4 regions of the Corallincola holothuriorum genome follow, and region 4 is predicted to be linked to each of the others. Evidence: predicted binding sites of a transcription regulator. Region 4 holds the regulator's gene; each other region holds the start of a gene.
What was found. Region 4 encodes sigma-54, which starts transcription at its own class of promoters, with help from an activator protein. Its sites were predicted from a motif close to GTTGGCACGNNNNTNGNNT; they were not measured.
Positions count from the first base shown of each region.

Region 1: a site for sigma-54 is predicted at 1,764-1,782, ahead of DU002_RS16305 (PEP-CTERM sorting domain-containing protein). Genes of this name have one in related genera too.
Region 2: a site for sigma-54 is predicted at 2,097-2,115, ahead of nifB (nitrogenase cofactor biosynthesis protein NifB). Genes of this name have one in related genera too.
Region 3: a site for sigma-54 is predicted at 1,932-1,950, ahead of DU002_RS16375 (putative urea ABC transporter substrate-binding protein). Genes of this name have one in related genera too.

Region 1 covers NZ_QPID01000011.1:88,431-92,398, forward strand. The annotation lists gene DU002_RS16290 (urease accessory protein UreF) at 1-339, shown strand, start outside; gene ureG (urease accessory protein UreG) at 341-1,000, shown strand; gene DU002_RS16300 (HupE/UreJ family protein) at 997-1,593, shown strand; gene DU002_RS16305 (PEP-CTERM sorting domain-containing protein) at 1,835-2,380, shown strand; gene DU002_RS16310 (response regulator) at 2,649-3,968, shown strand, end outside.
Region 2 covers NZ_QPID01000001.1:186,161-190,128, forward strand. The annotation lists gene nifL (nitrogen fixation negative regulator NifL) at 1-440, shown strand, start outside; gene nifA (nif-specific transcriptional activator NifA) at 443-2,011, shown strand; gene nifB (nitrogenase cofactor biosynthesis protein NifB) at 2,186-3,493, shown strand; gene DU002_RS00865 (4Fe-4S dicluster domain-containing protein) at 3,493-3,774, shown strand; gene DU002_RS00870 (nitrogen fixation protein NifQ) at 3,771-3,968, shown strand, end outside.
Region 3 covers NZ_QPID01000011.1:106,730-110,697, forward strand. The annotation lists gene DU002_RS16365 (protein-disulfide reductase DsbD family protein) at 1-906, opposite strand, end outside; gene DU002_RS16370 (cyclic nucleotide-binding domain-containing protein) at 1,220-1,660, opposite strand; guanidine-I (ykkC/yxkD leader) riboswitch at 2,010-2,108, shown strand; gene DU002_RS16375 (putative urea ABC transporter substrate-binding protein) at 2,182-3,231, shown strand; gene DU002_RS16380 (ABC transporter permease) at 3,313-3,968, shown strand, end outside.
Region 4 covers NZ_QPID01000005.1:68,902-72,869, forward strand. The annotation lists gene rapZ (RNase adapter RapZ) at 1-556, opposite strand, end outside; gene ptsN (PTS IIA-like nitrogen regulatory protein PtsN) at 553-1,002, opposite strand; gene hpf (ribosome hibernation promoting factor) at 1,011-1,298, opposite strand; gene DU002_RS09455 (RNA polymerase factor sigma-54) at 1,330-2,826, opposite strand; gene lptB (LPS export ABC transporter ATP-binding protein) at 2,916-3,641, opposite strand; gene lptA (lipopolysaccharide transport periplasmic protein LptA) at 3,645-3,968, opposite strand, start outside.

The DNA of each region.
Region 1 (3,968 bases), on a different contig from region 4:
CTGGCACCCGAGGGGGGCTTTGCGATACCGGGGGAGCGACTGCCCGGTTACCTGTCGATGTATGCCTATGCCGCGCAGAAGTTGCAGATCCCTTTGGCTGATGCCTTAGCTGGCTGGCTGTGGAGCTGGCTGGAGAATCAAGTGGTGGTGGCATGTAAAACGGTGCCATTGGGGCAGACGGCAGCGCAGAAGATCCTTTTAAAGTTGCACGGCGCGATCCAAACCTGTGTCAGTGACGGGGAGGCGGTCGCAGATGACGAGATCGGCATGACCCTGCCGGCCTTTGCCATGGTCAGCGCCTGGCACGAACAACAATATTCACGATTATTTAGGAGTTGATATGAGCCAACAATGTTTACGAGTCGGCGTCGGTGGCCCAGTCGGTTCTGGAAAAACCGCGCTGTTGCGCCAACTGTGTAAGGCGATGCGGCAGCACTATGACTTAGCTGTTGTGACCAACGATATCTACACCAAAGAGGATGCCGAGTTTCTGTTACGCCATGAAGCGCTGGAAGCCGATCGCATTCTGGGTGTGGAAACGGGCGGTTGTCCCCACACTGCCATTCGTGAAGACGCGTCTATGAATCTGGCCGCCATTGATGAGTTACTGGTGCGTCATCCGAAGTTGGAATTCGTACTGGTGGAAAGTGGTGGCGATAACCTCAGCGCCACGTTTAGCCCGGAGTTGTCAGATCTAACCTTGTACGTGATTGACGTCTGCGCTGGTGACAAGATCCCCCGTAAAGGAGGCCCCGGTATTACTAAGTCTGATCTGCTGATTATCAACAAAACCGATCTCGCCCCCATGGTGAACGCGTCTTTGGATGTAATGGATCGCGATGCGAAAAAAATGCGTGGCGAACGGCCGTTTGTGTTTACCAACTTAATGCGCGGTGACGGTGTGCAAACCATCATAGATTTTATTATTGAGCAGGGCATGTTGACCCCAAAACCGGTGACAGTGGCCGAAATTAGTGCTGAAGAAGGAGAGTGTGTATGAAAAGTTTAATCACAAAATATGGTGCGTCTGCCGCAGTGCTATTGTCGGTTTTCTCTTCCGCTCAGGTATTTGCCCATGCGGGGCATGAGCATGTCGCCCACGGCGCGGGTGCAGAATTCAGTGCTGGTTTAATGCACACCATCACCGGCTGGGATCATTTGATCGCGATGGTAGGTTTTGGTCTCTTAATCGCTACGTTTGTCGGCTCTCAGCGTGTTGGCGCGCTGGTGATGTCCGGCGTGGCGCTGCTATCAGGCTTAGTGGCTGGTAGCCTTGTTTCCGGTATGTTGGCATCGGCATCATTGTTCGAACAATTGGTCTTGGCGTCAGTATTCGCGCTACCTGTGTTGGCGTTGGTGAGTTGGCGGCAAGCTAAATTTCAACTGTTAGTGTTGTCCGCTATCGTGTTGTTTAGTGCTTGTCATGGCGTGGTGCAGGGGATTGAAGCGCAAATGGTTAGTGCTGGCTTGATGTTTAATCTGGGTTTGCTGGTATCAAGTATGTTGCTGCTTTCGTTATCTGCATGGGCCGCGGTTGTGCTCCGCTCTCTCTCGAATGCAGAAGCTGATGAACAGAAGCAATTTACAAATTGATCCCCAATAGGGGGAAGCAGTGCTTTTGACACGAGAGAATAAAAAGCTGATCTAAACGGTCAGCTTTTTTGTGTATATAACAATCAAATTAGTGTCGAGATAGTTGTCATTCTATCCGCAGGTTTTAGAGATGGAGGTCCCATCATTTTGAGTATTATAGCTTTTTAATGATTGGCTCGTTTTTTGCTGACTATATGGTTCATTATTCTTATAAAGAAATACAAAGCTGGGAGTAGAAGTAATGAAGTTAGCTAAAATATTTGGTGTATTGGCATTAAGTGCGGCAGCACACTCGGCGCAGGCTGATGTTATTTGGGATTGGTCTTTTGGTGGCGAAGCCGGCCAATTTGTTACTGACGGTGTCGCTGCAGGCGCAGGTACATTTACCTTGATCGACTTTACCGTCACTAGCAGTGCCGCAGGCGGTACCTTGGGTAGTCTGGTGGGCGGAGATTATCAAGATGGCCAGTTCAGTACGCTACTGGACTACTCTTTTGATTATGATGGTGCAGCTGTTACTACTTGGAATCATTCGGGTGCTAATACCTTTGATTGGTGGACCTTCGATAGTCTTTCTTCAAATATCAGCTATTTCTTTGGTTGGGATTCAGGGAATATCAATGATGCTGGCAAGGCTGCTTGGTGGACGAGTAATATTGTTGGTAATCACGGTGTGTCGGATGTCACCGTGACGGCCGCTCAATCTGCTGTTCCTGCCCCAGCTGCGCTGACTTTGATGGGATTGGCTGTGGCAGGTTTTGCTGCGGCACGTCGTTACAACAAATAACGTTGCGTTGGCTTAGTTAAATATAAAGGCGGAGACAGTTCTCCGCTTTTTGCTTTTTATGGGATAGAAATCAAAAAAACCTGCCGGGGATCAGGCCATTGCTTTGAATCGCTCCTGATAGTCGATAAATCCCTTTGTTGATCAAATCTTTGCCTCATCAAGATGGCATTCGCTGAAATTCGCGCTATTTATTATTACTAGTAAATCAAACACTTTACGGACATCTTGCGCATAGCTACCAGTTAAAAGCGGGTGATAAGGGGAAACCATGGATTCGATCGTCACCGAAGGCGTGGCTTGGCAGGCGACTTTGTCCTACCTGCTTATCGCCGTTGGGTTGGCTACCGTTGTGCTTTTTATACTGGCTCACCGTTACCTGTTGCGCTTATCTATTCGGCAGAATCTGCTCGTCGTTTTTCTTAGTTTCTCTTTTCTGACTATCACCGCAGGCATGCTGGTCGGCTTGTTGCTCGCTGGTATCGAGGAACACAAACTGGTTGAAGCTCGGAAGTACTCGTCTCTGGCGTTAGCGTTGGAGGTAAAACAATCTTCAGATGATTTAACCAGAATGGCGCGTCTTTATGCGGTGACTGGTGACTCGATTTATCGCGACTATTTTCAGGAGATCATAGAGATCCGTGATGGTAAAAAGCCCCACCCGCAAGGGTTTCAGCAATCCTATTGGGATCAGGTGATCGCCGGTACGCTCAGCCAAAACCAAGATGGCGAAACCTACAGTATTGAGCAAAGAATGGAGGCTTTGGGATTTTCTTTGCAAGAGACTGAAAAACTTGAACAAGCTAAATCTGATTCGGATCGACTCATCGCCATCGAATCAAGGGCGATGAATGCTGCTGTTGGTCTGTTTTTCTATGATGATGGTAAAGAGATGATGCAGGGGGAGCCCGATCTTGAGCTGGCGCGGCAGCTGGTTCATGGCCAAGCATATAACGAAGCCAAAGCTCAGATCATGCGTCGTATCGATGAGTTTTTCTTTCTGGTAGGTAAACGTACGGCCTATGAGTTGCAGCAGATAAATGCCAACAATACGCGGATTGTATGGTTCATCGGGATATTAATTGTTTGCTGTATCGGGCTCTGTATCAGTGCATTTTTCACCCTGAAAAGTAGGGTGGTGAAGCCGCTGACTCAACTTGCGCTAGGTAGCTCGGCGATCAAGCTGGGGGATTACAGTAAGCGCATTGAAGTCAGTAACAGGGATGAAATTGGTACCGTGGCCAACATCTATAATGCCATGGCTGAGAGCATTGAAATCCGCACTCTGGAGCTGAAGAAGCTGGAGCAAGCGATCAAGTACAGTCCCTTAAGTATTGTGATCACCGACAGTCATGGGGTGATTGAATATGTTAACCCTAACTTCACTAAATTAACCGGTTACAGTCCGGAAGAGGCGATCGGTCAAACGCCTCAACTATTAAAAAGTGGTCAAACATCGAAAGCACTGTATCAAACCATGTGGCAGACCATCGCTGAGGGTCAGGTATGGCATGGTGAACTTGTTAATAAGAAGAAAGGGGGAGAGCTATTTTGGGCATCGTTGGCGATCGCGCCTGTGGTTAACGACGCT
Region 2 (3,968 bases), on a different contig from region 4:
CGGCGTTGAGTACCCAGCGACTGTTAAAAACTTCGATTCCGATGCAGCTCAAGTTGACCGCTACGCTGCCTTCAATTAATGGCCAACCGAGCCGGTTACGTGTGGCGATTAAGCAGCTGCTGGACAATGCCATCGACGCTATCGAGTTTGGTAAGCCGCAAAGCCGGGAGATCGAAATCCAAACCTATATGGACGATGAGTCCGTGGTGGTGCTGATTGATGATAGTGGTCCGGGTGTGCCACAAGCCAACAAAATCAAAGCGTTTCAACCCTTTTATAGTACCAAACCTGTTGCTTCAAACGGCGCCCGTGGCGTGGGTTTGAGCATAGTACAACAGGTGATGAATGAGCATTGTGGCTCCACGTTACTGCAGCGCAGTCCTTTAGGGGGCTGCCGAGCCGTTATCAGTTTACCGCGACGTGAAAGAGACAGGAGTTAGCCATGGATACGCTATTAACTCGACCGGAAAAAATTGCGGAAAAGCATCTTTCTGCGCTGTACAAAGTTAGCAGCCTATTAGGCAATAGCCTCGACTATACGCAGACGGTAAGTCAGGTATTGCAGGTGCTTCACGATGACGCGCTGTTAAGCCATGGCATGTTGGCGTTACTGGACAGCGAAAGGGAAATGCTGGTGATCGACGCTTTGCATTCACCGGAACAAGACGCCAATCAACAGACTGGCACAGTGCGATATCGCGCTGGTGAAGGGATCATTGGTAGTGTCGTGAGTCAGGGGCAACCGATTGTGCTGGCCAGGGTATCTGATGATCTGCGATTTGCCGATAAGCTAGCACTGTATGCGCTTGATAAACCGTTTATTGCTGTGCCGTTGAAGCAGCGTGACGGCACGGTACATGGGGTATTAGCCGCGCAGCCAGAACTCGCCAGTACCGAATTGTTGGAGCATTTCACACGACTGGTAGAGATGATCGCCACGCTGATCGGTAAAAATGTGCTATTGGCAAAAAATGTCGCCGAGCAGAATGACAACCTGGTCGCTGAGCGTGATCGTTTGCGGCGCAAAGTGCGCGGCAATTACAGCTTCGACAATATGGTTGGCCATACCCGTTCAATGCGCAAGATATTTGAGCAGGTGCGCCTGGTATCGAAATGGGACAGTACCGTATTGGTGCGGGGTGAGTCAGGCACAGGTAAGGAGTTGATCGCTAATGCCATTCATTATAACTCGCCACGAGCAAACGGGCCTTTCGTTAAGTTGAACTGCGCTGCACTGCCAGACAACCTGTTGGAATCGGAACTGTTTGGTCATGAGAAGGGGGCGTTTACCGGGGCGGTAAAGCAGCGTAAAGGTCGATTTGAGATGGCCGATGGCGGCACCCTGTTTCTTGATGAAGTGGGGGAGATATCAGCAGCGTTTCAGGCCAAGCTTTTGCGGATCCTGCAGGAGGGAGAGTTTGAACGGGTTGGCGGTACGCAAACGTTAAAGGTTGATGTGCGTATTGTTGCGGCAACTAACCGTAATCTTGAAGATGAGGTGCGTGCCGAACGATTCCGGGAAGATCTTTATTATCGACTCAACGTGATGCCTATCTACCCGCCACCGCTACGGGAGCGTATTGAAGATCTGCCGGAGTTGACCAAGTTTCTTATTGAAAAACTGTCCAAGGTACAAAACCGTGAGCTGTCGGTGACCGATGGCGCGATCCGTACCATGATGGGATATCACTGGCCAGGTAATGTCCGTGAGCTGGAAAATATGCTGGAACGGGCGTCCATCATGAGTGAAGAGGGCAGTATCGATCAGGATTTGATCATGCTTGGCGGCGTTGATGCGCCGATGAAACTCTCTTCTTCTGCGCCTAACTTGACTGCCACTTTAGCTAAAACGGACCTGGAAGATCCTGAAATAGATGAACGTGAGCGGGTGGTTGCTGCATTGGAGCAGGCGGGTTGGGTGCAAGCGAAAGCCGCGCGCTTGCTGGATATGACTCCAAGACAGATCGCTTACCGAATACAAACGATGAATATCAGAATGCGACAACTCTAATGTCAGGTACCTCACAAATGTGATGTTTGTGAGGTACATCACTCTCGAGTCATTTCTTAACTTATTGAAAAATAACTATTAACGTGTTGGCGGGTCCTTTGCATTAGCTTATGTAAGTGAATTGACTGAAACGGATGGGTGACCTAGTCACCAGGATGTATGTGGAGGACTCAGATGGGCGAGCTGCTAGCAACTCAACAAGCGAAGATTGAAACGCACCCTTGTTATTCAAAACAGGCACACCAGTACGCGCGTATTCACCTCCCGGTAGCGCCCGCCTGTAACATTCAATGTAATTACTGTAATCGTAAGTTTGATTGCAGTAATGAGTCTCGTCCGGGCGTTGTCTCAAAACTGATGTCACCAGCGGAAGCGGTGGCTCGCTATCAAAAAGTGAAGATGCGGATCCCAGAAACCCGTGTCGTTGGGATCGCTGGGCCTGGTGATCCGTTGGCTAATCCAAAGTCGACCATAGCTACCTTGAAAGCGGTGGCAGCGCTAAAACATGAGCTGCACCTGTGTGTCTCAACCAATGGCTTAAATCTGCTTGATCACGTTGATGACCTAAAGGCGGTGGGTGTAGACCACCTAACCATCACTATTAACTGTATCGACGCTGATATAGGCAGCAAGATCTATCCCTGGGTCTATTTTAACCATAAACGTTTACGTGGTCGTGTTGCGGCACAAACGCTGATTGACCGTCAGCTGGCTGGTTTAAAGGCGGCGGCGGACCTCGGCATGTTGGTGAAGATCAACACCGTACTGATCCCGGGGATCAATGATCATCACGTTGCGGCAGTCGCGCAAGAGGTGAAACGACTAGGCGCTATGTTGCATAACGTTATGCCGCTGATCGCAGAAGCGGAACACGGTACTTACTTTGGTTTAATGGGGCAGCGAAGCCCGACTGAATCTGAGATTGCCGCGGCTCGTGAAGCGGCGGGGCAGTCGATGGAGCAGATGAGCCATTGTCAGCAGTGCCGCGCTGATGCCGTAGGTAAGCTGGGGCAAGATTGTCATGCGGACCTTGATGATGACGGGTCTAGCGCGTGTGGCACTAGCGCTTTGCCGGCGGCAGAGCGATATATTGCCGTGGCCAGCCAGAGCGGCGTGCTGATTGATCAGCATTTCGGCCATGCTACGCATTTTCAAGTCTATCAACTGACTCAGGCGGGCATCGTCAGGCAGCCAGATCGCGATGTCGATCAATACTGTTTGGGTAGCACCGAGTGTGATGATGAATCCCTTAACCAACAGCAGCGTATGTCCACTTTGATCAGTAGCCTTGAGGGGTGTGATCAGGTGTTGTGCTCCCGTATTGGAATGGGGCCTTGGCAATCTTTAGAGCAGCATGGTGTCACCCCATCTACCGATTATGCAATGCAGGCTATTGATGAGGTGTTGGCAATTGAATGGCAACGGTTCTGTGAAAATTCAACACAGGGGACGGTGAGCAGTGAGATTGGGGAGGTGTGCTAATGGCTTTCGAAATCACTGCAAGTTGTATCGGCTGCAATGCGTGTAAGCTGGTTTGCCCACAAAAAGCGATAACGGTAGGGCCTAAGCAGTACTCAATTTTACCGCATCGTTGTAATGAATGTGTCGGGCACCACGCTGATCCGCAATGCGCCAGTATCTGTCCGGTTGAAACGGCCATCGTTAATGCTGAGGGACGAGCGCTGAATCCGCCCGGTAGCCTAACTGGGTTGCCTGATGAACGTAAAGTCGTCGCCTTGTCAAAAAGGAGAGCGCGCTTATGACCGCCAATACGATAGCTTTCTCATTCTCTTGGGGTAGCCTGCTTTCCCAACACCACCAAGCGCAGGTAAAAGACGATAAGAATTGGGCGTGGGCACAAGCTAATGCCTGGTCGCAAGCGAACCGCGATTTTATCAATCAAATTATTAAGGCGCAGCTAACGGGAAAGAGTGGCCTACCGTATGGCTTAGGTATG
Region 3 (3,968 bases), on a different contig from region 4:
AGATCCTGCGGTTGCGGTAACGGCTGTGTCCGAGGGGGCTGGCCAATCTCCAGCGGTTGCGCTGAACCGCAGGCGCTTATTATCCGGTGTGATCAATAACCAAGCGGTTTGTTTGGGAAGGGTAGTGAAGTAATCGTTTAGCGCCAGACTGGCCACCAGCATGTCGCCCTGTTGCTGCCAACGAGGCAATGCCGAAGCTTGAACTAAGGACTCTTGTTCGACAAACAGATCGCTGCCAGCCAGCATGGTCAATGATAAATCTGCTGATGCTTGCTGCAACGCGCTGCTGGTAATCGCCAGCTGCAGCGTCCGTTGTTCAGCCTCTGCGGAGAGCACTCTGGTGTGTGCCGTCAGTGACAAGGGGGTTGCTGTTTGGCTTCTGGCTTGGCTAAAGGCTGCGGCAAACTCGGTTGGCAGCGGAATATTGCCGTCTGGTTTTGCCAGCGTCATCTGGAGCGTCGCATTGCCGGGAATACAGCTCTCTTTGCACACTAGCCAGCTCACGTCAGCGTGGATATTGATCTCACGACTCTCTGCGCTGGGCTCGCCGGTCAGTGGCACCAACAGTAGGGTTTCTTCTTCAAAACCTAGGTTAATGATCCCCGCCGCTTCAATCCGCTCAGGCGTTGGCCAAACAATATCACCCGCCTCAACGCCGTCTGGTAACGTCCAATTGATCCGTGTCGGTAAACCCGACTCTCCGGGGTTAACCCAGTAGGTATGCCAATGGTGCTCAGGCCGCAAGACCACCGCCACCCAGTTGGGGGTATCCTGCTGCCAATGACTGAATTCACTGACCAGCTGGACTTCGATATGGGGATGTTGTTGTGGTTCTGAGGCGGCATGAGCACTGCTTAATGCCAACGCGTTGATAACAACAACGAATAGGAACAACCATCTGCTCATCTGTTAGGTACTCTCATTAATCATCTCTATGGGCAATCTGTTGCAGTGCTCAGTGTAGCGCTGACCACTTACCGCTGACTATACGATCCAGACCGATAAAGCGTTCATTTTGTTTCAAGGACGAAACAGTGAACTTGAGAGCACTAGAATGATAGAGGTGCATATGTTTTGGAGATGGAATAAGCCGATCTCCGCGGGCGCATTAAACACTACAGGTTGAGGGCTACTGCATGGTAACTGGGAGAACGATGGTTTTACGTAGAAAATCATCACTTATGTCGCTGCCGCAGAGGGGGCTAGCCACATAATCTATTCATTTATTTATCACTCTTAGTATCGTTTCAGCACAAAGCATGGAGATGTTTTTGTACAAGGCTAAGGCGATAGCAGGTTCATTTTTTTCAAAGAAAGCAATATGTTCAAATTGCAACGATAGCATTTTTACTGGTTCAAGCACGCGGGCTTTGACCCCCGGGCTGCGTTTGAAAAGTAAACCAAATATACCGACAAAATAGGATTGGTAAGATTCCATCACCAATGATTCCGCTGCGCCTCGCTCTTGCCGGTAATAACCGACTTTACCCGCGAGAATGAGGCTTAGCCTGTCAAAGCAAACACCATCTGAAATCAATATCTCACCTGCTGGTATCTCTTCAATTACCGCGTATTTTGCCAACACAACATGTTGCCGGTGGCTTAGGTCTTTGAAGACAGCCAATGAATGCAGCAGCTCTATCATTTCGTTTTGTGTCATCGTGACTTTGCCCGAGTTTCTGTTGGCTCGTTATGAAGTTAGAAAACGTTGCTATGTCAGAAGCATAGCCTAATATCTCGCGACAATAATCGGAGTGAAGCAGCAATTTATTTCGATGGTTGAGTATTGCTTTCTTAACTAGGTTGGACGATGCACTCTAATTGCCCAATCGCAGTGATGTAGATCTCGTTGGTTGCACCGTTTGGGGGCGGTGGTTTATATTTCTTGAACTCTATTTTATTTAATTGACTGTTTTATAAGTGCTTTATTGATTGGCACAGCATTTGTATTAGTATTTGCAGCAGAAGAGTTGATGGCGTTGTTTGCCTTTACTGTTCCGACAATTTGGAAAATAGTTGGCTAGGGTTCCGGCTTGCATCGCAAGTGTCTGGTCCGAGAGCGAACGACCTCTTTCGAGGTTACACGGCGGGATAAAAGCCCGGGAGGATGAACCGAAGGCAGTGATGCCGTCGTCACCTTCTGCGCAAATAAAAAACGCCAATACGAAAGGGGTACGCTAAATGAAAATCAAAGCCACGGCACTCGCGCTATTACTGCTCGCATCTCCCGCTTCATTCGCTAAAGACAACTTCAAGATCTGTTGGTCCATCTACGTTGGCTGGATGCCTTGGCATTACGGCGAGGCGGAAGGCATCGTAAACAAATGGGCGGACAAATATGACATCGAGATCGATGTTGTGCAGATCAACGACTACGTTGAGTCGATCAACCAGTACACCGCAGGCGCCTTTGACGGCTGTACCATGACCAACATGGATGCCCTGACCATTCCCGCCGCTGGCGGTGTTGATTCTACAGCACTGATTGTTGGCGATTTCTCCAACGGTAATGATGGTGTGGTGCTGAAAAACGGCGCGTCACTGGCCGACATTAAGGGCCAACAGGTGAATCTGGTTGAGCTGTCGGTTTCCCACTATCTATTGGCGCGCGGTTTGTCGACCGTGGGTTTGAGCGAAAAAGATATTAAGGTGGTTAACACCTCTGATGCGGATCTGGTGGCAGCCTTTACTACGCCAGATGTGACTGCGGTGACTACCTGGAACCCGCTGCTGTCTGAGATCACGACCATGCCAAACGCGGCAAAGGTATTTGATTCTTCTCAGATCCCTGGTGAGATCATCGACCTGTTAGTGGTTAACACCGAGACCCTAAAAGCGAACCCTGCTTTTGGTAAAGCCTTGGTGGGTGCCTGGTACGAGATCATGGGTGTGATGAGCGCTGATGGCGAAGCCGGTGAGAAAGCCCGTTATGCCATGGGGATGGCTTCAGGTACTAACCTCAAAGGTTACGAAGCACAGCTTGCATCTACCAAGATGTTCTACACCCCCGCTTCAGCGGTTGAGTTCACCACCAGCGCACAGTTGAAAGACACCATGAAGTACGTGGCCGAATTCTCATTCGAGCATGGCTTATTGGGTGATGGTGCTGCCGATGCCACGTTCATCGGTATCGAAACCCCTGCTGGTGTTTACGGTGACGCAAGCAATATCCAGTTCCGCTTTGATCCCAGTTACATGCAGATGGCAGCTGAAGGCAAAATCAAACTGTAAGCCATTGGCCCATCGAACTCATCAGGATCTGGGAGAGCCAGCCGGCTCTCCCGCTTAGCCTTTGACACCGGAGTCCACGTCATGCGAATCGTGAATCGTCATCCTTCATCACCGATGCGCTGGATATTGGGGCTATTGCCTTTTATCTTGCTGTTGTTGGTGTATATGGCTGCATCAGAAGCGCGGCTGGCTGAAAATGCCAATGACAAGCTGCTGCCCGGCATCACCAAGATGGCTGATGCGATCCAACGTCTGGCTTTCGAGCCGAGTAAACGCACTGGCGAGTACCTGTTCTGGCAGGACACGGCAAGTAGCTTAACGCGCTTGGCAATGGGTGTGGGTATCAGTGCTTTGATCGGTTTGATTATCGGTTTGGGCAATGGCGCGGTGCCGCTGATGCGCGCCAAGTTGTCGCCGTTAGTGGTCGCTATCTCCTTGATCCCTCCCATGGCTATTTTGCCGGTGCTGTTTATTATTTTCGGCCTCGGTGAACTGTCGAAAGTGGTGCTGATCGTCATTGGTATCGCGCCTTTTATTATCCGCGACATGCAGGCGCGAACCCTGGATATTCCCTCTGAACAGCTGATTAAGGCACAGACCTTGAGTGCCAATAGCTGGCAGTTGATCCAACGGGTGTTGTTGCCGCAGTTGTTACCCCGCCTGTTGGATGCGGTACGTTTGTCGTTAGGCTCAGCGTGGCTGTTCTTGATCGCGGCAGAAGCGATTGCCGCCACTGA
Region 4 (3,968 bases):
CGTCTTGCGGAATACCGTATTTAAAGCCAAAGGACTCAAATACTAAAACCAGATGGCGATCAGCATTGCCTAGTAACCGTTCTCGCACCAGATCGCTGAGCTGATGTATCGACAACTGAGAGCTGTCTATCTGAAGATCGGCACGGGAGATAAGCGGTTCAAGTAAGCGCTGCTCTGCTTCAATCGCTTGCTCCAGAGATACACCATGTTTGGAGAGTGGGTGGAGCCGTCGAGTTTCGCTAAAGCGCTGGATCAATGCACTTTGCTGCGCATCCATAAACAGAACCGTACAGCGGCATTGCTGACATAAAAGGTCGAGAATTGTTTCCAGCGTATGAGGGTCTTCGGGCAGGTTTCTGACGTCAATGCTGACGGCGATATCGCTATAGTGCCCACTTACTTGAGCAACCAGTGTCGGTAGCATGGCTACCGGCAGGTTGTCGACACAGTAGTGACCTAAATCCTCCAATACGCGAAGCGCAACACTTTTGCCTGAGCCTGAGCGGCCACTGACAATCGTTAGTTTGGGTTTTGCGGCCACGTCAGTGCTGGTCATGAATCGGTGATAATTTCGTATAATTGTTGATCGTTAGCGGCACAACGGAGCTGTTTGAGGACTTGTTTATCTGACAATTTGGCGGCGATAGCCGACAAGGTCTTCAGATGTTCCTGACAACTCTGTTCTGGAACCAAGAGGGCGAAAATCAGATCCACCGGTTTGTTATCAATTGCATCAAAGGCGATAGGCTCATCGCACTGCAATAACACGGCGACTGCTTTATTGGCGTTAGTGATCCTACCGTGGGGAATGGCAATGCCGTTACCTATACCGGTACTGCCTTTCTTTTCACGTTCTAGAATACTTTCGAAAATGGCTTTGTGGCCATGTTCTGGCAAGTGTTTGGCTGCCAATTCACTGGCCATTTCTAATATTCGTTTCTTACTTGAACCATGGACTGCACTTCGGGTGCAGTCCAGGCTAAGTATGGATGATATATCCATAGACATCTCTAGTGAGCATTTAGCTTTTCTTTGTGTTTTATTACTTGCCGATCGAGTTTATCGATCAACGAGTCAATAGCTGCATACATATCACGATGCTCTGCATTCGCAAAGATCTCTCCACCATTTAGGTGCAGTGTGGCTTCGGCTTTTTGGGTTAATTTCTCAACATTGAGGATCACGTGGACATTGTTGATGTGGTCAAAGTGGCGCTCTAATTTACTAAATTTTCCGTCGACATACTCTCGCAGAGAGTCTGTTACTTCTACATGATGGCCGGTAAGATTGATTTGCATAGACCTCATCCTTATTTAGTTTTATTGCCTGCTATAGCAGGCTTTTTCGCTGATTTGACGGTGGAATAGACAAGGATTCCCGATACTTCGCAATGGTTCTCCGCGCTATCTGAATTCCCTGATCTGCCAGTAGGTCAGCAATCTTGCTATCTGACAAAGGCTTATTAGGGATTTCTGCCGCCACAAGTTTCTTGATTAACGCTCTAATTGCCGTTGAAGAACATTCTCCGCCACTTTCAGTACTGACATGACTGGAGAAGAAATACTTGAGTTCGAAAATACCCCGCGGGGTATGCATATATTTTTGTGTGGTTACCCGAGAGATGGTGGACTCGTGCATATCAACCGCTAAGGCAATATCATTGAGTACCATTGGCTTCATCGCTTCATCGCCGTACTCAAAGAAGTCGCGTTGGAACTGTACGATACAGTTGGCGACCTTGAGTAGGGTGTCGTTACGACTTTCCAGACTTTTGATGAACCACTTCGCTTCCTGCAGATGAGAGCGTATATATTGACTGTCAGTAGTGTTCTTTACCGTCCGGCTCATCGCTGCGTATTGCTGATTTACTTTCAGCTTGGGTACCGAGTCAGGGTTTAGCTCAACCACCCAACGTCCAGCTTTTTTCATTACCGACACATCGGGGATTACATATTGCTCATCACCGCTGATCACTGCGCTGCCGGGGCGCGGATTCAACGACTGGATCACCCGCAGAACTTCACGTAGCTGGTCTTCTTTCAGTTTGGTCTTGCGCATCAATTGGCGATAATCCCGGCTGGCTAGCAGGTCAATATACTGACCAATAACCTGGCGGCACTCTTTTAGCCAAGGTGTCTCTTTGGCAAACTGATTGAGTTGTACCAGCAGGCACTCCTGCAATGTGCGGGCACCTACGCCAATAGGGTCGAACAGTTGTACTCGCTTAATGACCGCTTCTATTTCATCAAGTTCGATATCTTCCTGCCCTAAAGAAGCAAGAATATCGTCGGCGGTGACCGTCAGGTAACCCGATTCATCAATCCCATCGATTATCGATGTCGCAATGGCTCTGTCGACATCTGTGAACGGGGTTAATTGCATCTGCCATTCCAGATGATCTTGCAACGACTCTGTGGTTTCGCCTTGATAGGTAAAGTCGGCGTCATCACTGAACGAGGAACCTGAAACGGGCGCTGCTGAAAGGTGGTCATCCCAGGTTGTATCGGTAGGCAGTTCTTCATTGATTTGTTGTTGGTTGAGCGCCTCAGATGTTTCCATGGCTGCATCTTCGCGCTCTTCCGACTGATTATTTTCAGCATTAGCCGTGGTTTGTTCCAGCTTGTCAGTCGCGGTATGGCTTTCACCATTAACTTGCTCACTGGTTTCTTCCGCTTCGTTTTGCTCGAGTAGCGGATTATTATCCAGCGCTTCTTGGATCTCTTGCTGAAGGTCGAGCGTCGACAATTGCAATAGCCGGATTGCTTGCTGCAATTGCGGCGTCATGGTGAGTTGCTGACCTAAACGTAACTGTAATGACGGTTTCATCTACTTCCGTGACATTTAAAATAATGCTGTTGCTGTCATCGTTAATCGGCACTCAAAAGAGCCCGATGTATCAACGCTGGTTACTTACACTATAGCCGGAATTGTTCCCCGAGATATACGTCTCGTACCTTTTGGTCGGCTAACACTTGTTCCGGTTTTCCTTCGGCGATTAACTCTCCGTGGCTAACGATATAAGCATATTCGCACACATCGAGTGTTTCTCGCACGTTATGATCAGTGATCAATACACCGAGACCACGGTCTCTTAGGTGTTGAATAATCTTTTTTATATCTGTGACTGAGATAGGGTCTACGCCAGCGAAAGGCTCATCCAGCAGCACGAACCTAGGTTCCACAGCCAGCGCTCTGGCTATCTCTACTCGACGGCGTTCACCACCTGACAGTGACATACCTAAGCTATCTCTTATGTGAGTGATGCTAAACTCTTCTAGCAGATGTTCCAAGGTTTCCGTGCGCTGTAACCGGCTTAACTCTGGACGGGTTTGCAGTACTGCCATGATGTTGTCAGCGACACTGAGTTTACGAAAGATGGAGGACTCCTGTGGCAGGTAACCGATCCCCTTGCGCGCTCTGATATGCATGGGTGAAAGGGTCACATCTTCATCGTCAATCGTGATGCGCCCTTTATCGTTGGGTACCAGTCCAACCACCATATAGAAGGTGGTTGTTTTACCGGCCCCATTCGGTCCCAATAAGCCAACTATTTGGCCATCATTCAGCGCTAAAGAGACATTCTTAACTACCTGTCTATCTTTGTAGCTCTTGGCTAATTGACTGGCTTTCAATGTCGCCATGGTTTATTCCTTACTTTCGCCGAGCTGTTGTTGCAGCTGTTCGGGGAGAAAAATGGTTGTCACGCGATCATCTTTATCTGTGCCACTTTCTGCGACCATTTTTTGTTTGGCGATATCGTAATGAATAGTTTCGCCTTTCACGACGCTGTCTTGCTGCGTCAGTACCGCTGCACCAGTTAATTGGATAGTGTTATCTGCTAATCGGTAACGGATCTCTGCAGCTTCGGCATGCATTTTTTGACCACTTTCCAAGACCTGACTGAACTTCGCTGGTTTACCGACTGCGATGAGCACCTCTTTTCCTGCGCCCGCGGATTGCTCAACCTG